One region of the Streptomyces sp. NPDC005408 genome, then DNA from elsewhere that is predicted to be linked to it. Evidence: predicted binding sites of a transcription regulator. Region 1 holds the regulator's gene; each other region holds the start of a gene.
What was found. Region 1 encodes HrcA, which represses chaperone genes, less so after heat shock. Its sites were predicted from a motif close to TTNGCACTCNGNNNNNCNGAGTGCNAA; they were not measured.

Region 1 (6,182 bases):
CGCCCCGGCCGCGAGCGCGCCCGCGATCTGGCCGCCGCGCATCAGGCCACCCGCGGCGATGACCGGAAGCTGCACGGTCTCGCGGACCAGCGCGATGAGCGACAGCAGCCCGATCCCGGCGCCGTCGGTCTCGGGGTCGTCGCGGTGGGTGCCCTGGTGGCCGCCGGCCTCGACGCCCTGCACACACACGGCGTCGGCCCCTGCCCACTGCGCGGCCTGCGCCTCTTCCGGCGTGGTGACGGTGACGACGGTGAAGGTCCCGGCCTTGGCGAAGGAGTCGAGCACATCGCGGGTCGGGCAGCCGAAGGTGAACGAGACGACGGGTACGGGGTCGTCGAGGAGGATGGCCAGTTTTGCCTCGTAGCCGTCGTCGCGCCCGGAGTCGGGGTCGCCGAGGGGCGTCTCGTACCAGGCGGCCTCACCGGCGAGCTGATGCCGGTAGACCTCGACGGCACCGTGGTCGGCGGTGCTGGGCTGCGGCATGAAGAGATTGACGCCGAAGGGCTGCGTGGTGAGCCCGCGGACCTGTTTGACCTCCTGGTACATGCCGTCCGCGGTCTTGTATCCGGCAGCCAGGAATCCGAGCCCACCGGCTTCGGACACGGCGGCGGCGAGCTGGGGGCAGGAGGCGCCGCCCGCCATGGGGGCCTGCACGATCGGATGACGGCAAAGATCGGTCAGTGCGGAGGACATGCAGGCATGGTGCCATGCCGCCCGCGCCGCACCGAATCGGCCGTTCCGCAACCGTCGCGGGTGCGGTAGGTGTCCTCAATCGCCGGACGGGCTGCGTTTCCGGCCCGTCCGGCGGCTGAGGCGCGGGGGGTCCCGGCGCAGAGCCCAGACCTACCTGCCGTTGAACGCGTCCTTCAGGCGGGAGAACAGCCCCTGCTGCCCCGGCTGGAACTGCCCCGTCGGCCGCTCCTCGCCCCGCAGCTTCGCCAGGTCCCGCAGCAGCCTCTCCTGCTCCGTGTCCATCTTCGTCGGGGTCATCACCTCGACGTGCACGATCAGGTCGCCACGGCCGCCGCCCCGCAGGTGCGTGATGCCGCGCCCGTGCAGCGGGATCGACTGGCCCGACTGCGTGCCCGGGCGGATGTCTACGTCCTCCACGCCGTCCAGCGTCTCCAGCGGGCACTTCGTGCCCAGCGCCGCCGCCGTCATGGGGATGGTCACCGTGCAGTGCAGATCGTCGCCCCGGCGCTGGAAGACCGGGTGCGGCAGTTCGTGGATCTCGACGTACAGGTCACCGGCGGGACCGCCGCCCGGGCCGACCTCGCCCTCGCCCGCGAGCTGGATGCGCGTGCCGTTGTCGACACCGGCGGGGATCTTGACCGTCAGCGTCCGGCGGGACCGGACACGGCCGTCGCCGGCGCATTCGGGGCACGGCGTCGGCACAACGGTGCCGAAACCCTGGCACTGCGGGCACGGCCGCGACGTCATGACCTGGCCCAGGAAGGACCGCGTCACCTGCGAGACCTCGCCGCGGCCGCGGCACATGTCGCAGGTCTGCGCCGAGGTACCCGGCGCCGCGCCCTCGCCCGAGCACGTCGTACAGACGACCGCCGTGTCGACCTGGATGTCCTTCGTCGTACCGAAGGCCGCCTCGTTGAGCTCGATCTCCAGGCGGATCATCGCGTCCTGGCCCCGCCGCGTACGCGACCTGGGCCCCCGCTGCGAAGCCGTCCCGAAGAACGCGTCCATGATGTCCGAGAAGTTCCCGAAGCCACCGGCTCCGAAGCCGCCCGCGCCACCGCCGCCCGCCTGCGAGAGCGGGTCCCCGCCGAGGTCGTAGACCTGCTTCTTCTGCGGGTCCGAGAGCACCTCGTACGCGGCGTTGATCTCCTTGAAGCGCTCCTGCGTCTTCGGGTCCGGATTCACATCCGGGTGGAGTTCACGGGCAAGCCGGCGGAAGGCCTTCTTGATCTCGTCCTGGGACGCGTCGCGGCGTACGCCGAGTACGGCGTAGTAGTCCGTGGCCACTTACGACTCCGCCAGGATCTGTCCGACGTAACGTGCCACTGCGCGTACCGCTCCCATCGTTCCGGGGTAGTCCATGCGGGTCGGTCCGACCACGCCGAGTTTGGCAACTGCCTCGTCGCCCGAACCGTAGCCGACCGCGACGACGGACGTGGAGTTGAGGCCCTCGTGGGCGTTCTCATGACCGATCTTCACGGTCATGCCCATGCCGCCCGCCTCCTTGGCCTCGCCGAGCAGCTTGAGGAGCACCACATGCTCCTCGAGCGCTTCGAGCACCGGCCGGATGGTCAGCGGGAAGTCGTGTCCGAAGCGCGTCAGATTGGCGGTGCCGCCGATCATCAGCCGCTCCTCGGTCTCCTCGACCAGGGTTTCGAGCAGGGTCGAGAGCACTGTGGAGACAGTCCCTCGGTCCTCCGCCTCGAAGGAATCGGGAAGGTCCTGCACCAGCTGCGGCACATCCGCGAAACGGCGCCCGACGACCCGGCTGTTGAGCCGGGCCCGCAGATCCGCGAGCGAGGTGTCCGCGAAGGGCGCGGGGCAGTCGATCATGCGCTGCTCGACACGTCCGGTGTCCGTGATCAGCACCAGCATGAGCCGGGCGGGCGCGAGGGAGAGGAGCTCCACATGCCGGACGGTGGACCGGGTCAGCGAGGGGTACTGCACCACCGCGACCTGCCGGGTCAGCTGCGCCAGCAGCCGTACCGTACGGCCCACGACGTCGTCGAGGTCGACGGCTCCGTCCAGGAAGTTCTGGATGGCACGGCGCTCGGGCGACGACAGCGGCTTGACGCCGGCCAGCTTGTCGACGAAGAGCCGGTAGCCCTTGTCCGTGGGGATGCGTCCCGCACTCGTATGAGGCTGGGCGATGAACCCTTCCTCCTCCAGCACGGCCATGTCATTGCGGACGGTGGCCGGGGAGACGCCGAGCTTGTGGCGCTCGGTGAGCGCCTTGGAGCCGACGGGCTCCTCGGTGCCGACATAGTCCTGGACGATGGCGCGCAGCACCTCGAGTCTGCGTTCGCTGAGCATCGCGCACACCTCCAGCTGTGATTCGTCGGTGACTGCTTGGCACTCGTTGCGTGCGAGTGCCAGCATTTCCCCGTGCCAGTGTACGGCCGTGGGGTACATCCCTAGCAAGGGCGGCCGACGATCGTGCGGTGGGGTATCCCCAGCGTAGCGAGGGGACAGTGCTGGTCGATTGCGGATAGCGTCGCGGTATGGACGTCAGTTGGGAAGACTTCGGCTGGGAGCGGCTGGCTGACGGGGTGGGGCGCCGGCGGCTTCCTGTCTGGGACGCGACCACCGGTTTGGTCGCCGGTGAGGACGGTGTCCTCCTGTACGACACGGGCTCGACGCTCCGCGAGGGAGCCGAGCTGCGCGCCCAGGCGCAGGCGCTGCTCGGCGGCCGCCGGGTGACGCATATCGCACTGAGCCATCCCCACTTCGACCATGTGCTGGGGACGGCGGCGTTCTCAGGCGCGGAGGTGTACGGCGCGGTCGGCATCGCCGAGTTGATGAAACGCGAGCGGGACGAGATCCGCGACTCGGCGATACACCACGGGGTCGGCGAGGCCGATGCGGCGGAGGCGGCCGACGTGCTGGTGGCGCCGCACCATCTGGTGTGCGGGGAGTGGACGCTGGACCTGGGCGGCCGCCAGGTGCTCCTGGCGAACGTCGGCCCCGGACACTCGGGCCACGATCTGGCCGTCCTGGTACCCGGCAGCCCGGAGGTCGTGTTCTGCGGCGACCTGGTCGAGGAGTCCGGCGAACCACAGGCGGGCCCGGACGCGATCCCGTCCCGCTGGCCCGCGGCGCTGGACCGGCTGCTGTCCCTCGGCGGCGAGGACGCGCTGTACGTACCGGGGCACGGCGCGGTGGTCGACGCGGCCTTCGTACGCGCCCAACGCGACGTGCTGGCGGCGCGCTTCGGGGTGTCGTAGCGTCTGCCGAATGCGCAGCTACAGCCCGGATCTGACCCCGCCCTGGAAGAAGTCGCAGCCCGCGCCCGAGGTGCCGGCCGAGCCCGATCTGGTCGTGGAGGAGGTCGGCACGGGCTTCTGCGGTGCGGTGATCCGCTGTGAGAAGACGTCGGAGGGGCCGACGGTCACCCTGGAGGACCGCTTCGGCAAACACCGGGTGTTCCCGATGGTCCCGCGGGGCTTCCTGCTGGAGGGCCGCGTCGTCACGCTCGTCCGCCCAGCCGCCGCCGCTCCGGCGCGCCCGACCCGTACCGCATCGGGCTCGGTCGCGGTCCCGGGGGCGCGCGCCAGGGTGGCGCGGGCGGGGCGCATCTACGTCGAGGGCCGCCACGACGCGGAGCTGGTGGAGCGGGTGTGGGGCGACGACCTGCGGATCGAGGGCGTGGTCGTCGAATACCTGGAGGGCATCGACGACCTTCCGTCGATCGTCCGCGACTTCGCCCCCGGACCGGACGCCCGCCTGGGTGTGCTGGTGGACCACCTGGTCCCGGGCTCGAAGGAGTCCCGCATCGCGGCGGAGGTCACGGGCGAGGACGTCCTGGTGGTGGGCCACCCGTACATCGACGTGTGGGAGGCGGTGAAGCCGTCCTCGGTGGGCATCCGCGCATGGCCGTCGGTCCCGCGGGGCCAGGACTGGAAGACGAGCGTCTGCCGGGCGCTGGGCTGGCCGGAGAACACGGGGGCGGCGTGGCAGCGGATCCTGTCGGGGGTGCGGTCGTACAAGGACCTGGAGCCGGAGCTGCTGGGGCGGGTGGAGGAACTGATCGACTTCGTGACGGTGCCGGGGAAAATTTGAGCCCCGCCGGCGTTTGAGGCGCGGGGTCCGGGGCGGAGCCCCAGTTCAGGGAAGGGGCGGGGTGGGGCAGGCCCGCCGCAGGCGCACCCCCGCACCGCCCGTCAGTCCACCAGGTCCCGCACCACCGCGTCCGCCAGCAACCGCCCCCGGAGCGTCAGCACCGCACGCCCCTCCCCGTACGGCCCCGGCTCCAGCAGGCCGTCCGACAGTGCCCGGCCCGCCGCCGCGAGGCCCGCCGGGCGCAGCAGGGACAGGTCGCAGCCCTCGCGCAGGCGCAGTTCCAGGAGCACCCGCTCCACCCGGCGGTCCTCCGGCGCGAGCACCTCACGGCCCGCACCCGGCGACCGCCCGTCAGCCAGCGCCGCCGCATACGCTCCCGGGTGCTTCACGTTCCACCACCGCACCCCGCCGACATGGCTGTGGGCACCCGGTCCCGCGCCCCACCAGTCCGCGCCCCGCCAGTACAGCTCGTTGTGCAGGCACCTGCCCGCGTCCGAGGTCGACCAGTTGGAGACCTCGTACCAGTCGAAGCCCGCGTCCCCCAGCACCGAGTCCGCGATCAGATAGCGGTCCGCGTGGACGTCGTCGTCGGTCATCGGCACCTCGCCGCGCCGGATGCGCCGCGCCAGCTGCGTGCCCTCCTCCACGATCAGCGCGTACGCCGAGATGTGGTCGGGCCCCGCCCCCACTGCCGCCGCCAGGGAGGCGCGCCAGTCGTCGTCGCTCTCGCCGGGCGTGCCGTAGATCAGGTCCAGGTTCACATGGTCGAAGCCGGCCGCCCGCGCCTCGGCGACGCACGCCTCGGGCCGCCCGGGCGTGTGCGTACGGTCCAGCACCTTCAGGACGTGCTGCTTCGCGCTCTGCATCCCGAAGGAGACCCGGTTGAAGCCGCCCTCCCGCAGCTCGGCCAGATACGCCGGATCCACCGAGTCCGGATTCGCCTCGGTGGTGATCTCCGCGTCGTCCGCGAGCCCGAACTCCTCCCGTACGGCATCCAGCATCCGTACAAGATCGGAGGCAGCGAGCAGCGTCGGCGTACCGCCCCCGACGAAGACCGTCTTCACCTGCCGCGGGTCGGCGCCCAGCACCTTGCGGGCCAGCCTCACCTCGTCGACGAGCGTCGCGGCGTAGTTGTCGCGGGAGGCGAGGACGCCGCCCGAGCCGCGCAGCTCGGTCGCCGTGTAGGTGTTGAAATCGCAGTAGCCGCAGCGGGTCGCGCAGTACGGCACATGCAGATAGAAGGCGAGCGGCCGGTCACCGGCCTCTTCGAGGGCTGCTGCGGGCAGCGCCCCGTCCTCGGGCATGGGCTCACCATCGGGCAGTACGGAAGGCATGCCCCCATTGTCCGTCACTCCGCACGTCGCCCGGGACGTCACTCGGGCCGTCGCCCGGGACGCACCCGCAACTCGGCTACAGCGCCTGCAGCACCA
Region 2 (6,182 bases), on a different contig from region 1:
GTGACGGAGCCTTGCCGAATTCACCACGGAAGAGGGCTACTCGGCGGCGCAGGACACGTCCCGGGCCGGACGCTCACCCGTGAGGAGGAACCGCGTCACCGCATCGTCCCCGCACGCGTTGCCGTTGGCGCGGTAGGCGCCGTGGCCGACCGAGTCGACCGTGACCATCCGGGCCCGCTGCCCGAAGGCCTTTCGCATCTTCAGCGCACCGGTCAGCGGGGTCCCCGGGTCGCGCAGATTCTGGATCAACAGGACGTTCGACGGGCCGCCGTCCGGCGTGATGCGGACCGGGCGCTCCCGGGGCTCGTCGTGCCAGAAGGAGCACAGCGAGATGTTCACCGGCATGCCTGCGGTGAGCGGGTACCGCTTGCGGCTCTTGGCCACCTCGCGTTCAAAGGCGGCCTGGTTCCCGTCCGGCCAGTCGACGTCGTTGCAGATGGTGGCGCCCGAGGAGGCGGCGGAGTTCTGCATGGCCTCGTCCGGCGGAGTGTTCGGCGCGGGCAGCTCGCGGCCGTCGCGGGCGGCGGCGATCAGCTTGGCGAGGCCGGCGAAGCGGTCCTTGGGTGCGTAGAGGCTCTCCAGCAGTGCCTGGCGCAGGACGTTGCCGTTGAGCTCGGCCGGGTTGGCGCCGGTCCACGGAATCGGTGCCCGGTCGAGGCGCTCGGCGAGCGCGAGGAACAGCGGCCGGACATCGGCGGGTGCGGCGGCGAGGCGGTCGGGGTTCCCGGGGTCGGCCGCCCAGGCGGCGAAGTCGGGGAAGGCGTCCTCGACACCGGTCTGATAGTTGGCGAGCCAGCCGCGGGCCACCCGCTTCGGGTCGGGGTCGTCGTTGCTGTCCAGGACCCAGCGGTCGGTGCGCAGGGGGAACATCTGCGCGTACACGGCTCCCGCATACGTCCCGTACGAGGCGCCCCAGGCGGACAGTTTGCGTTCGCCGAGGGCCTGGCGGACGGCGTCGATGTCCCGTGCCTCGTTGCGGGTGCTGATGCTGCGGAGCACGTCGCCGCCGTTCTTGGCACAGGTGTCGGCGAGACGGCGTGCGGTGGTGGTGTTCTTGTCGATGGACCCGTCGGGCGCGGGGTACGGCCGGATGTTCACAAGGGCCAGGTCGTCGTGCGACAGGTCGCAGCTCACCGGCGTACTGCGGCCAACGCCACGCGGGTCGAAGCCCACGATGTCGTAGGCGTCGCGCACCGACTGGGGCAGGGCCTTCCCCCTGATGGAGGGGTCGTTGATGCCGGGGCCGCCGGGTCCGCCGGGGATCAGCAGCAGCGTGCCGCGCCGGGCCCCGGGGTTCTCGCTGCGTATACGGGAAATGGCGAGGGTGATGTGCGGCCCGCCGGGCTCGGCGTGGTCGAGCGGCACGGCGAGGGTCGCGCACTCCTGACGCTGATCGAGTCCGGTGCCCGGGCACTTCTCCCAGCGGACAGCCGTGTCCGGCCGCGGAGTTGCCGCGGCCGACGCGGGTGCGGGGAGAGCGACCAGGGCGGTCGCGAGAACGGGAAGGGTGAGGGCCACTGATGTGAAGCCGGGCTTCCGGCTGCCGATGATTCGCATGGGACGACCCTCGCGCAGCGGCGGACTATCTCCCACCGGGCCAACTGGCCTGTTCATCCGGGGGTTTGCCCCACCCCGAGACCGCTCTCGGGGTGGGGCAGACCAAGGTCCTGCCAGTAGATGACCGTGTACCCGTTGCCACCGTCCTGGCCGGGGTCACCCTTCGCGCCGTTGACTACGGCGCCCGCGCCGCCGGCCCCACCATCGCCGCCGGCCGCGGAACCCGACGGCAGGCCGACGATCCCGTGGGCGCACGGACGGCCGCCGCGGGAGTGTGATGTTCGGGATGCCGACCGAATGTCCGCACCCGGCACATTCCACTGCCCCTCGCCTCGGCGCTCGCAGACCGGGCGTCACGTGATCCAGCCAGGTGATCGGTTGAGCCGTCCGGGTCTACCCGCACACACGCCCGAGGGCGGTACCCCCCTGGGAGTGGGGGTACCGCCCTCGGTCAGGACCGGGTCCGAGCCGTCAGGCTCAGAAGTCCATGTCACCGCCCGGCATGCCGCCCGGAGCGGCGGCGCCCGCCTTCTCCGGCTTGTCGGCGATGACGGCCTCGGTGGTCAGGAACAGCGCCGCGATGGAGGCCGCGTTCTGCAGGGCAGAGCGGGTCACCTTCGCGGGGTCGATGATGCCCTCGGCGATCATGTCGACGTACTCGCCGGTCGCGGCGTTCAGACCGTGGCCGACGGCCAGGTTGCGCACCTTCTCGACGACGACGCCACCCTCGAGACCACCGTTGACGGCGATCTGCTTGAGCGGAGCCTCCAGCGCGAGCTTGACGATCGCGGCACCAGTGGCCTCGTCGCCCGTGAGCTCGAGCTTCTCGAAGACCGAGGAAGCCTGGAGCAGAGCCACGCCACCACCGGCGACGATGCCCTCCTCGACGGCCGCCTTCGCGTTGCGAACGGCGTCCTCGATGCGGTGCTTGCGCTCCTTGAGCTCGACCTCGGTCGCGGCACCGGCCTTGATGACGGCCACGCCGCCGGCCAGCTTCGCGAGGCGCTCCTGGAGCTTCTCGCGGTCGTAGTCCGAGTCGGAGTTCTCGATCTCGGCACGGATCTGGTTCACGCGACCGGCAACCTGGTCGCTCTCGCCGGAGCCGTCGACGATCGTGGTCTCGTCCTTGGTGATGACGACCTTGCGGGCGCGGCCCAGCAGGTCCAGGCCCGCGTTCTCGAGCTTGAGGCCGACCTCCTCGGAGATGACCGTGCCGCCCGTGAGGATGGCGATGTCGTTCAGCATCGCCTTGCGGCGGTCACCGAAGCCCGGAGCCTTGACGGCAACGGACTTGAAGGTGCCACGGATCTTGTTGACGACCAGGGTCGACAGGGCCTCACCCTCGACGTCCTCGGCGATGATCAGCAGGGGCTTGCCCGACTGCATGACCTTCTCCAGCAGCGGAAGGAGGTCCTTCACGTTACTGACCTTGGAGTTGACGATCAGGATGTACGGGTCGTCGAGCGACGCCTCCATACGCTCCATGTCGGTGGCGAAGTACGCCGAGATGTAGCCCTTGTCGAAGCGCATACCCTCGGTGAGCTCGAGCTCCAGACCGAAGGTCTGGGACTCCTCGACGGTGATGACGCCTTCCTTGCCGACCTTGTCCATGGCTTCGGCGATGAGCTCGCCGATCTGGGTGTCGGCGGCGGAGATGGAGGCCGTCGAAGCGATCTGCTCCTTGGTCTCCACGTCCTTGGCCTGCTCGAGCAGGGCGCCGGAGACGGCCTCGACGGCCTTCTCGATGCCACGCTTGAGGGCCATCGGGTTGGCGCCGGCCGCCACGTTGCGCAGGCCCTCGCGGACGAGCGCCTGGGCGAGGACGGTCGCGGTGGTCGTACCGTCACCGGCGACGTCGTCCGTCTTCTTGGCGACTTCCTTGACCAGCTCGGCGCCGATCTTCTCGTACGGGTCCTCGAGCTCGATCTCCTTGGCGATGGATACACCATCGTTGGTGATCGTGGGGGCGCCCCACTTCTTCTCGAGGACGACGTTGCGGCCCTTGGGGCCAAGGGTGACCTTGACGGCGTCGGCGAGCTGGTTCATCCCGCGCTCGAGACCGCGCCGTGCCTCCTCGTCGAACGCGATGATCTTGGCCATGTGAAGTGGTCCTCCCGGACTGGGGTGGATTCTCCGGACCGCGCTGGCGCCCGCGACGGACGGCCTGAGAGCCGTGCGGTTCCTTGCCCCGCCGACCCTTCGGGCCTCACCGACCCGGTCCTTAAGCTGTCACTCTCACCTGCAGAGTGCTAACGCCAATGATTAGCACTCGACCTATGAGAGTGCAAGCGGCTTCGACGAAGCCTCGATGAGGGGTGGTGGCCGGGTGACGGGTGGGCGCAAGCGGCTCTCGCGGATCGCGGACGGGCACGGAGACGCACGAAGGGCCCGCATCCCCCTAGGATGCGGGCCCTTCGTGCGTGAGTGTCGCGTGAGTGCGTCGGTGGCCGATCGCGCCGAGATCAGACGGCGAGCTTGACCATGTCCGCCTGCGGCCCCTTCTGGCCCTGCGAGATCTCGAACTCGACCCGCTGACCCTCTTCAAGGGTGCGGTATCCGTCCATCTGGATCGCGCTGTAGTGGACGAAAACATCCGCACCACCGTCGACCGCGATGAAGCCGTACCCCTTCTCCGCGTTGAACCACTTGACGGTGCCCTGAGCCATGCCTAACTCCCCTATTACTGGCCCTTGCACAGGTCCGCACTTCGCGGACCCGGGTCAGAACTCACCACCCGACAGGAGGGGGTGTGCGCCGGAACGCGTCGACCGCGGCTGAATGTATCTGCCCAACTGCCCTCTGCAACAGGTCAATCAGACGAGAAATCCGAGCGCGCGCGAACGGATAATTGAACCGAATTCAAGAAATTCCGGGGCAAGTCGGGCCCGGCAAATGGCGCTTAAGGAGGCAATTCGATCGCGCACATTGGCTGCTTCTTCTTGGGCCCGGGCGCATTCTCATATGCGGTCGGCACAAGCAGCGGAGGGGGCTTCCCCAACTGTACCGCGCTCAACCATGCAGAATTGCCCCCTCCGCTTCTCTTGCGGAGGGGGCAATTCTCTTAACGCTGCGTAACTCAGCCGCCGGCGACGGCGGGAATGATCGAAACGCCCGCACCGTCCGGGGTCGCCGTCTCGAGACCCTGCTCGAAACGCACGTCGTCGTCATTGACGTACACGTTCACGAAGCGGCGCAGCTTGCCCTGGTCGTCCAGGACGCGCGCGGCGATGCCCGTGTGGTTCTTCTCCAGGTCGGAGATCACCTCGGAGAGCGTCGCGCCCTCCGCCGGGACCTCGGCCCGACCGCTCGTGTACGTACGGAGAATGGTGGGGATGCGGACGTTCACGCTCATGGTGTTCTGCCTTCCGTAGGTAGTCAGCGGGCCAGGCCGGCGTCGCGGAACGCGTCGAGGCTCGGGCGGATGGTCGCCGTGGGACCGGTCGTCGGAGCGACGGCGTCGAGGGTCTTGAGACCGTCACCGGTGTTGAGCACGACCGTGGTGAGCGCCGGGTCGAGCACGCCCGCCTCGATCAGCTTCTTCGTCACGCCCACGGTCACGCCACCCGCGGTCTCCGCGAAGATGCCCTCCGTACGGGCGAGGAGCTTGATCGCGTCGACGATCTGCTCGTCGTTGACGTCCTCGACGGCGCCGCCGGTGCGGCGCGCGATGTCCAGGACGTACGGGCCGTCGGCGGGGTTGCCGATCGCCAGCGACTTGGCGATGGTGTTCGGCTTCTGCGGCCGTACGACATCGTGCCCGGCCTTGAAGGCGGTCGACACCGGCGAGCAGCCCTCGGCCTGGGCGCCGAAGATCTTGTACGGCTTGTCCTCGACCAGGCCGAGCTTGATCAGCTCCTGCAGGCCCTTGTCGATCTTCGTGAGCTGCGAGCCCGAGGCGATCGGGATCACGATCTGGTCGGGCAACTGCCAGTCGAGCTGCTCGCAGATCTCGTACGCCAGCGTCTTGGAACCCTCGCCGTAGTACGGGCGGAGGTTGACGTTGACGAAGCCCCAGCCCTCGCCCAGCGGGTCGCCGATGAGCTCGGAGCAGAAGCGGTTGACGTCGTCGTAGTTGCCCTCGATGCCGACGAGCTCGCCGCCGTACACCGCGGCCATGACGACCTTGCCCTGCTCCAGGTCGTGCGGAATGAACACACAGGAGCGGAAGCCGGCCCGCGCGGCGGCGGCGCCGACAGCGCCCGCCAGGTTGCCGGTGGAGGAGCAGGAAAGAGTGGTGAAGCCGAAGGCGCGCGCGGCCTCGACGGCGATCGCGACGACACGGTCCTTGAAGGAGTGCGTCGGGTTGCCGGAGTCGTCCTTGATGTACAGGCCGCCGGTGACGCCCAGCTCACGGGCGAGGTTGTCGGCCTTGACGAGCTTGGTGAAGCCGGGGTTGATGTTCGGCTTCTCGGCCACGTCGGCGGGGACGGGCAGCAGCGGGGCGTACCGCCAGATGTTGTTCGGACCCGCTTCGATCCGCTTCTTCAGCGCCTCGGGGTCATCGGCCGGAAGGTCGTACGCGACTTCGAGTGGCCCGAAACAGGAGGCACAGGCGAAGATCGGGCCAAGGTCGAAACGCTCTCCGCACTCGCGGCACGAGAGCGCCGCGGCGGGACCGAGGTTCA
Region 3 (6,182 bases), on a different contig from region 1:
AAGGCCCCTGCTTCCCGCCAGTGGCGGGAAACGGGGGCCTTCACACGTCGTACGAATCAGACGTCAGACTTCAGAGGTCAGTGGCTGTGGCCGTGGCCGTGACCCGCGTCGGCCTCCTCCTCGGCCGGCTTCTCGACGACCAGGGTCTCGGTCGTGAGCAGCAGCGAGGCGATGGACGCGGCGTTCTCCAGCGCGGAGCGCGTGACCTTGACCGGGTCGATGACGCCGGCCTTCACCAGGTCGCCGTACTCGCCGGTCGCGGCGTTGAAGCCCTGGCCCGCCTCGAGCTCCGCCACCTTGGCGGTGATGACGTAGCCCTCAAGGCCGGCGTTCTCGGCGATCCAGCGCAGCGGCTCGACGACGGCGCGGCGGACGACCGCGACACCGGTGGCCTCGTCGCCGTCCTTGCCCAGGCCGCCCTCGAGCACCTTGGAGGCGTGGACGAGCGCGGAGCCACCACCGGAGACGATGCCCTCCTCGACCGCGGCGCGGGTCGCGGAGATGGCGTCCTCGAGACGGTGCTTCTTCTCCTTCAGCTCCACCTCGGTGGCGGCGCCGACCTTGATCACGCACACGCCGCCGGCCAGCTTCGCGAGGCGCTCCTGGAGCTTCTCGCGGTCCCAGTCGGAGTCCGTGGACTCGATCTCGGCCTTGATCTGGTTGATACGGCCGACGACGTCCTCGTGCTTGCCGCCACCCTCGACGATGGTGGTGTCGTCCTTGGAGACGGTCACGCGGCGGGCGCTGCCCAGCACGTCAAGACCGGCCTGGTCGAGCTTGAGGCCGACCTCCTCGGCGATGACGGTGGCACCGGTGAGGGTGGCCATGTCCTGAAGCATCGCCTTGCGGCGGTCACCGAAGCCGGGGGCCTTGACGGCCACGGCGTTGAAGGTGCCACGGATCTTGTTCACGACCAGGGTGGAGAGGGCCTCGCCCTCGACGTCCTCGGCGATGATCAGGAGCGGCTTGGAGCCACCGGCTTGGATGACCTTCTCGAGGAGGGGCAGCAGGTCCTGGATCGAGGAGATCTTGCCCTGGTTGATCAGGATGTACGGGTCGTCGAGGACGGCCTCCATACGCTCCTGGTCGCTCACCATGTAGGGGGACAGGTAGCCCTTGTCGAAGGCCATGCCCTCGGTGAAGTCGAGCTCCAGGCCGAAGGCGTTGGACTCCTCGACGGTGATGACACCGTCCTTGCCGACCTTGTCCATCGCCTCGGCGATGAGCTGGCCGACCTGCTGGTCCTGCGCGGAGAGCGCGGCGACAGCGGCGATGTCGGCCTTGTCCTCGATCGGGCGGGCGGTCGCGAGCAGCTCGTCGGAGACGGCCTTGACCGCGGCGTCGATGCCCTTCTTCAGGGCGGCGGGGGAGGCACCGGCGGCGACGTTGCGCAGGCCCTCGCGGACCAGCGCCTGGGCCAGCACGGTGGCGGTGGTGGTGCCGTCACCAGCGATGTCGTTGGTCTTGGTCGCCACCTCCTTCACCAGCTGGGCGCCCAGGTTCTCGTACGGGTCGTCGAGCTCGACCTCGCGGGCGATGGTGACACCGTCGTTGGTGATGGTGGGGGCGCCGAACTTCTTGTCGATGACGACGTTGCGGCCGCGGGGGCCGATCGTCACCTTGACCGTGTCGGCAAGCTTGTTGACGCCGCGCTCGAGGGCGCGACGGGCGTCCTCGTCGAACTTCAGGATCTTCGCCATGGGAGCTTCTCTGTCCTCTCAAACGAACTGCGCCCCTGACCACCCGGCTACATCAGTGCGGGGGCCAGGGGCGCAGATCAAAAACGTGGGTGAATTACTTCTCGACGATCGCGAGCACGTCGCGAGCCGAGAGGACGAGGTACTCCTCGCCGTTGTACTTCACCTCGGTGCCGCCGTACTTGCTGTACAGCACGACGTCGCCGGTCTTGACGTCGAGCGGAAGACGCTCGCCGTTCTCGAAGCGGCCCGGGCCCACGGCAAGGACGACGCCCTCCTGGGGCTTCTCCTTCGCGGTGTCCGGGATGACCAGGCCAGAGGCCGTGGTCTGCTCGGCGTCGAGCGGCTGGACCACAATGCGGTCCTCGAGCGGCTTGATGGCAACCTTGGAGCTGGCGGTCGTCACGATCCGACCTCCCCCTTCGGAGATCTCACGGGGTTAACTGTCTGGGGTGGCGACCAGGTGGATCCGTCGTCGCGGGTGCCGGACCTGCCCGTCGCTGTGTTGGCACTCTCCAGTGGGGAGTGCCAGACCCGAGACTATGACTGCGATTAGCACTCGGTCAAGCGGAGTGCCAATTCACCGGCGCGCGGCGGTTCGGTCTCGGTACGGACAACTGCCTTGATCCCGGTACGGCAACGTCCTCCCGACCGCGAGGGTTCCGTACGACCGTATGTCCGACCCCACGCCTGGCAGGCAGCGCGAGCTCAGACGTAGTCCTCCAGGCGCCCCACCGCGTACCCCTGCTCCTGGATACGGCGCAGCAGCGGCGCCGTCGCGCTCGCGTCCGCGCGGACGATGTCGCCGGGCCGCAGCCGTTCGCCCTGCGCGTAGTCGCGGAACTCCCGGCCGAGCACCACCGCGCGGATCCCGCAGTCGGCCGCCGCCCGCAGCGTGTCCGCGTTGTACGCGCCGTGCGGCGGGTGGAACAGGCGGCTCAGGCGCTGCCCGCAGATCTCGGCGTGCTGTCTCTCGTACGAGAGCGTGGGCAAATTGGGCCGCCCTTCCGCGCGGAACAGGCTGACGGACAGCTTCAGTTCGCCGGTCATCCTCACAAACCGCGGATCGCGCGCCGCGCCCTCGTCGAAGGCGAGGAACACGACCTTGTCGCGGGTGGGCACGCGGTCCACGACATACGCCGCCGAGAGCCGGTGAGCGGGCGGCTCGGGCGCGTGGGCGAGCGGCCCGGCCAGCCCCCACCGCTTGTGCACCGCGGATCCTGGCGCACCCGCGCCGGGGGTGACCTGCCGGGCGGCCTTGCGCCCGAGGCGCTCGATCGGGTCGACCGACTGGGCGCACCCCGCGGCGAGAAGCGCACCGGCCGCCAGCAGTCCGGCCAGCAGCCGGTGCGCCTGCCTCATACGTAGTCCTCCAGCTTTGCCACGGCGTAGCCCTTGTCGGTGACCGTCTTCATCACCCGCCGGATCATGTCGGGCATGGTGCCCTTCCAGTCCTCGCGGCCACGGAAGTGGGTGAGGATGATGTCGCCGGGGTGCAGATCCCGGTCCCACTCCCGCCACTCCATGTGATCGGGAAACGCCTCGGCGGCCCACAGGGGCACGGCCTTGATTCCGCACGACCGGGCGATGCGAAGCGTGTCCCCGTTGTAGTTGCCGTACGGCGGGCGGAAGAGCCGGGGCCTCTTTCCGAACCGCTTCTCCAGCTTGGTCTGCTGGTCGCAGATCTCGTGCTTCTGCTGGGCGTACGAAAGACCCGGCATGTAGCGGTGGTTGAGGGTGTGGTTGTGCAGCGAGACGCCGAGGTCCTGCATCTGCTTGAAGTAGCCGTAGTTGTCGCTGATCAGGTAGTCGCTGAGGAAGGCGCTGTACGGGATCCGAAGATCGCTCATCATGCGCAGAAGGGCGGGGTCCTTCTGCGCGCCGTCATCGATCGTCAGGAAGACAATCTTCTCTTTCACCGGCACGGTCGTGAAGACCGGTGGCAAGGACTCGCCGCCGTCGACCTCGAAGCCCTTGCGGGTGGTGATCTTCGGCTTGACGGCGGGCGGCTGAGGGGCTGCGAGCGGGGTCTTGGCCAGGCCCCACTTCTTGGCGGCGACGGCCCGTGCGGCCTGGGCGCGCTTGACCTTCTGCACATACGCGGAGAGCGCGCCGGCCGGGCCGGCCTGCTGCTTCGCCTGTTGGCCGGGGGCGGGCCTCGAGCCGCCGGGGGCGTCCGAGGATTCGGCCGCACAGCCGGAGCCGATGGCGGCGACCAGGAGCACAGCCAGGACCATCCGGCCCCGCTTTGCGTGTCTATTCTCGTTTTGTCGCACTAGCTGCATGGCGCTGGATCTTGTCAGCACGAATCCGTACCGCCCGGCCGACACCGCCACCGCGGGCGAACCATCCCCCACCTGGCCCACAATGGGCCGGGTGAACGACCTCGATCCCCTCGCCTCCTTCGCCGCACTGCTCACCGAGGAGGGGCGGACGCTGCTCGACTCCCTGGTTGCCTACGACCCGGCGAAGGAGCTGGCCACGGCCACCCGACTGCGCCGCGAGCACCCGGCGGAACTGGTCTCGGCGGCCCTCGGACAGGCCCGGCTGCGACAGCGGGCAGTCGCGAAATTCGGGCCCGAGGACGCACGGCGGATGTTCTTCACACCGCACGGCGTCGAGCAGGCGACCCGCCGCTCCGTCGCCACGTACCGCGCCGGGCGCTTCGCCGCTCTTGGCGTGAGCAGCGTGGCGGACCTGTGCAGCGGCATCGGCGGCGACGCGATCGCGCTCGCCAGGGAGGGCATCTCGGTGCTGGCGGTGGACCGGGACCCGCTGACGGCAGAGGTCGTACGGGCGAACGCCGCGGCGCTGGGGCTGTCCGAGCTGATCGAAGTCCGGTGCGCGGACGTCACGGAGATCGACACGACCGGGTACGACGCCGTGTTCGTGGACCCGGCCCGACGGGGCGGGCGCGGCCGCATCTTCGACCCCGAGGCGTACTCCCCGCCCCTGTCCTGGGCGATCGGCGCGGCCCGCACCCGCCCGCACTCAGCGCTCAAGATCGCCCCCGGCATCCCGCACGAGGCGATCCCCGAGGACGCCGAGGCGGAGTGGGTCTCGGACGGCGGCGACGTGAAGGAAGCGGTGCTCTGGTTCGGCACACGCCCGTCCACGATCGGCGCGACCCTCCTGCCGGGCCCGCACTCCCTCACCGGCCGCGGCCTGCCGGACCCGGAGGTCAGGAAGGTCGGCCGCTATCTGTACGAGCCGGACGGCGCCGTCATCCGCGCGCATCTGGTCGCCGAGGCCGCCCAGCAGCTGAACGGCGGACTGATCGACGAGACGATCGCGTACATCACGGCGGACGAGCTCCGCCCGACGCCGTACGCGACCGCGTACGAGATCACCGATGAACTCCCCTTCAATCTGAAGAAGTTGAAGGCACTGCTGCGAGAACGCGAAGTCGGCGTACTGACGGTGAAGAAGCGCGGCTCGGCGGTGGAACCGGAGGAGCTGCGGCGCAAGGTGAAGCCGCAGGGGCCGAATGCGGCGACGGTGTTCCTGACGAGGGTGGCGGGGGCACCGACGATGCTGGTGGGGCGGCCTGCGTAAGGGGCTGCAGCCTCGCGGGCGCGACTGCCGGCAGGTCGACTACGCCGCGGATGACGGCAACAGCCGCACCGCCCACCGGTAGTGGCTCACCGCCTTCGTGATGCCGAGCAGGCCCGTCAGCCACAGGATCAGGCCCAGCCCCATCATCACCGCGACCTGGGTGTAGGTCTCACGGCCGGGCTGCGCGTCCGCCGGGGTCACGATGGACAGCCACAGGCCCAGTGCGCACAGCAGGAACGACGGTACGAACCAGCACAGGCTCAGGCCCGGCGCGCGGAAGCGGGCGTCGGTTCTCGGGTCGCTGTCGAGGGACGACCACTGGAGGAGCCGTGCGCGTACGGTCTTGTCGCGGCGCATACCCAGGCCGACCACGATCCCGGTCGGCAGCAGGAACCCGGCACCCATGCACGCAAGAATCACTCCGAACATGGCGCTCACTACGTCGGGTTGTTCTTCGAAGATCTTCAACGCCCCGCCGACCAGACCCCATCCCACCGCGAAGCCCGCCGCCGTCAGCCACAGCAGCACCAGTCGCGACGCCCCCATGCTCAGGCGGCTCAACTCGTCCATCGCCCTGGCCCGGTCGGCGAGCAGCGACTCACGGTCGGGCCAGGCCCGTATCGGTTCGGGCGGCGGAGGCGGCGGGAGCGTGGGGCTGGGCATGCGGGTCCTTCACGGTGCAGGGGCGTCAACTCCCCGACCGTATCGGAGCGATGATCACCAGGGGTCAGCCGGATCGGCCGGATCGGCCCGACTCCTGAGCCCGCTTCAGCAGTAGTTCCCTCTCCCGCTCGTTGCGCGTCAGCGACGCCGCACGCTCGAACTCCGCCCGCGCCTCCGCCCCGCGCCCCAGCCGCGCCAGCAGATCGCCGCGCACGCTCGGCAGCAGGTGGTACTCCTTCAGCGCCGGTTCCGCCGCCAGTGCATCCA

Region 2: a site for HrcA is predicted at 3,820-3,846, ahead of groL (chaperonin GroEL). Genes of this name have one in related genera too.
Region 3: a site for HrcA is predicted at 2,250-2,276, ahead of groES (co-chaperone GroES). Genes of this name have one in related genera too.

The regions. Positions count from the first base shown of each region.
Region 1 covers NZ_JBEXEX010000018.1:134,472-140,653, reverse strand. The annotation lists gene ABZS64_RS19325 (nitronate monooxygenase) at 1-693, opposite strand, end outside; gene dnaJ (molecular chaperone DnaJ) at 844-1,980, opposite strand; gene hrcA (heat-inducible transcriptional repressor HrcA) at 1,981-3,006, opposite strand; gene ABZS64_RS19310 (MBL fold metallo-hydrolase) at 3,195-3,917, shown strand; gene ABZS64_RS19305 (DUF3097 domain-containing protein) at 3,928-4,752, shown strand; gene hemW (radical SAM family heme chaperone HemW) at 4,854-6,086, opposite strand; gene ABZS64_RS19295 (ATP-binding SpoIIE family protein phosphatase) at 6,163-6,182, opposite strand, start outside.
Region 2 covers NZ_JBEXEX010000006.1:156,728-162,909, reverse strand. The annotation lists gene ABZS64_RS08825 (alpha/beta hydrolase) at 37-1,557, opposite strand; gene groL (chaperonin GroEL) at 2,035-3,657, opposite strand; gene ABZS64_RS08815 (cold-shock protein) at 4,020-4,223, opposite strand; gene ABZS64_RS08810 (MoaD/ThiS family protein) at 4,634-4,909, opposite strand; gene thrC (threonine synthase) at 4,933-6,182, opposite strand, start outside.
Region 3 covers NZ_JBEXEX010000004.1:170,966-177,147, forward strand. The annotation lists gene groL (chaperonin GroEL) at 78-1,700, opposite strand; gene groES (co-chaperone GroES) at 1,795-2,103, opposite strand; gene ABZS64_RS06140 (polysaccharide deacetylase family protein) at 2,406-3,059, opposite strand; gene ABZS64_RS06145 (polysaccharide deacetylase family protein) at 3,056-3,982, opposite strand; gene ABZS64_RS06150 (SAM-dependent methyltransferase) at 4,065-5,252, shown strand; gene ABZS64_RS06155 (hypothetical protein) at 5,292-5,915, opposite strand; gene ABZS64_RS06160 (RNA polymerase sigma factor) at 5,980-6,182, opposite strand, start outside.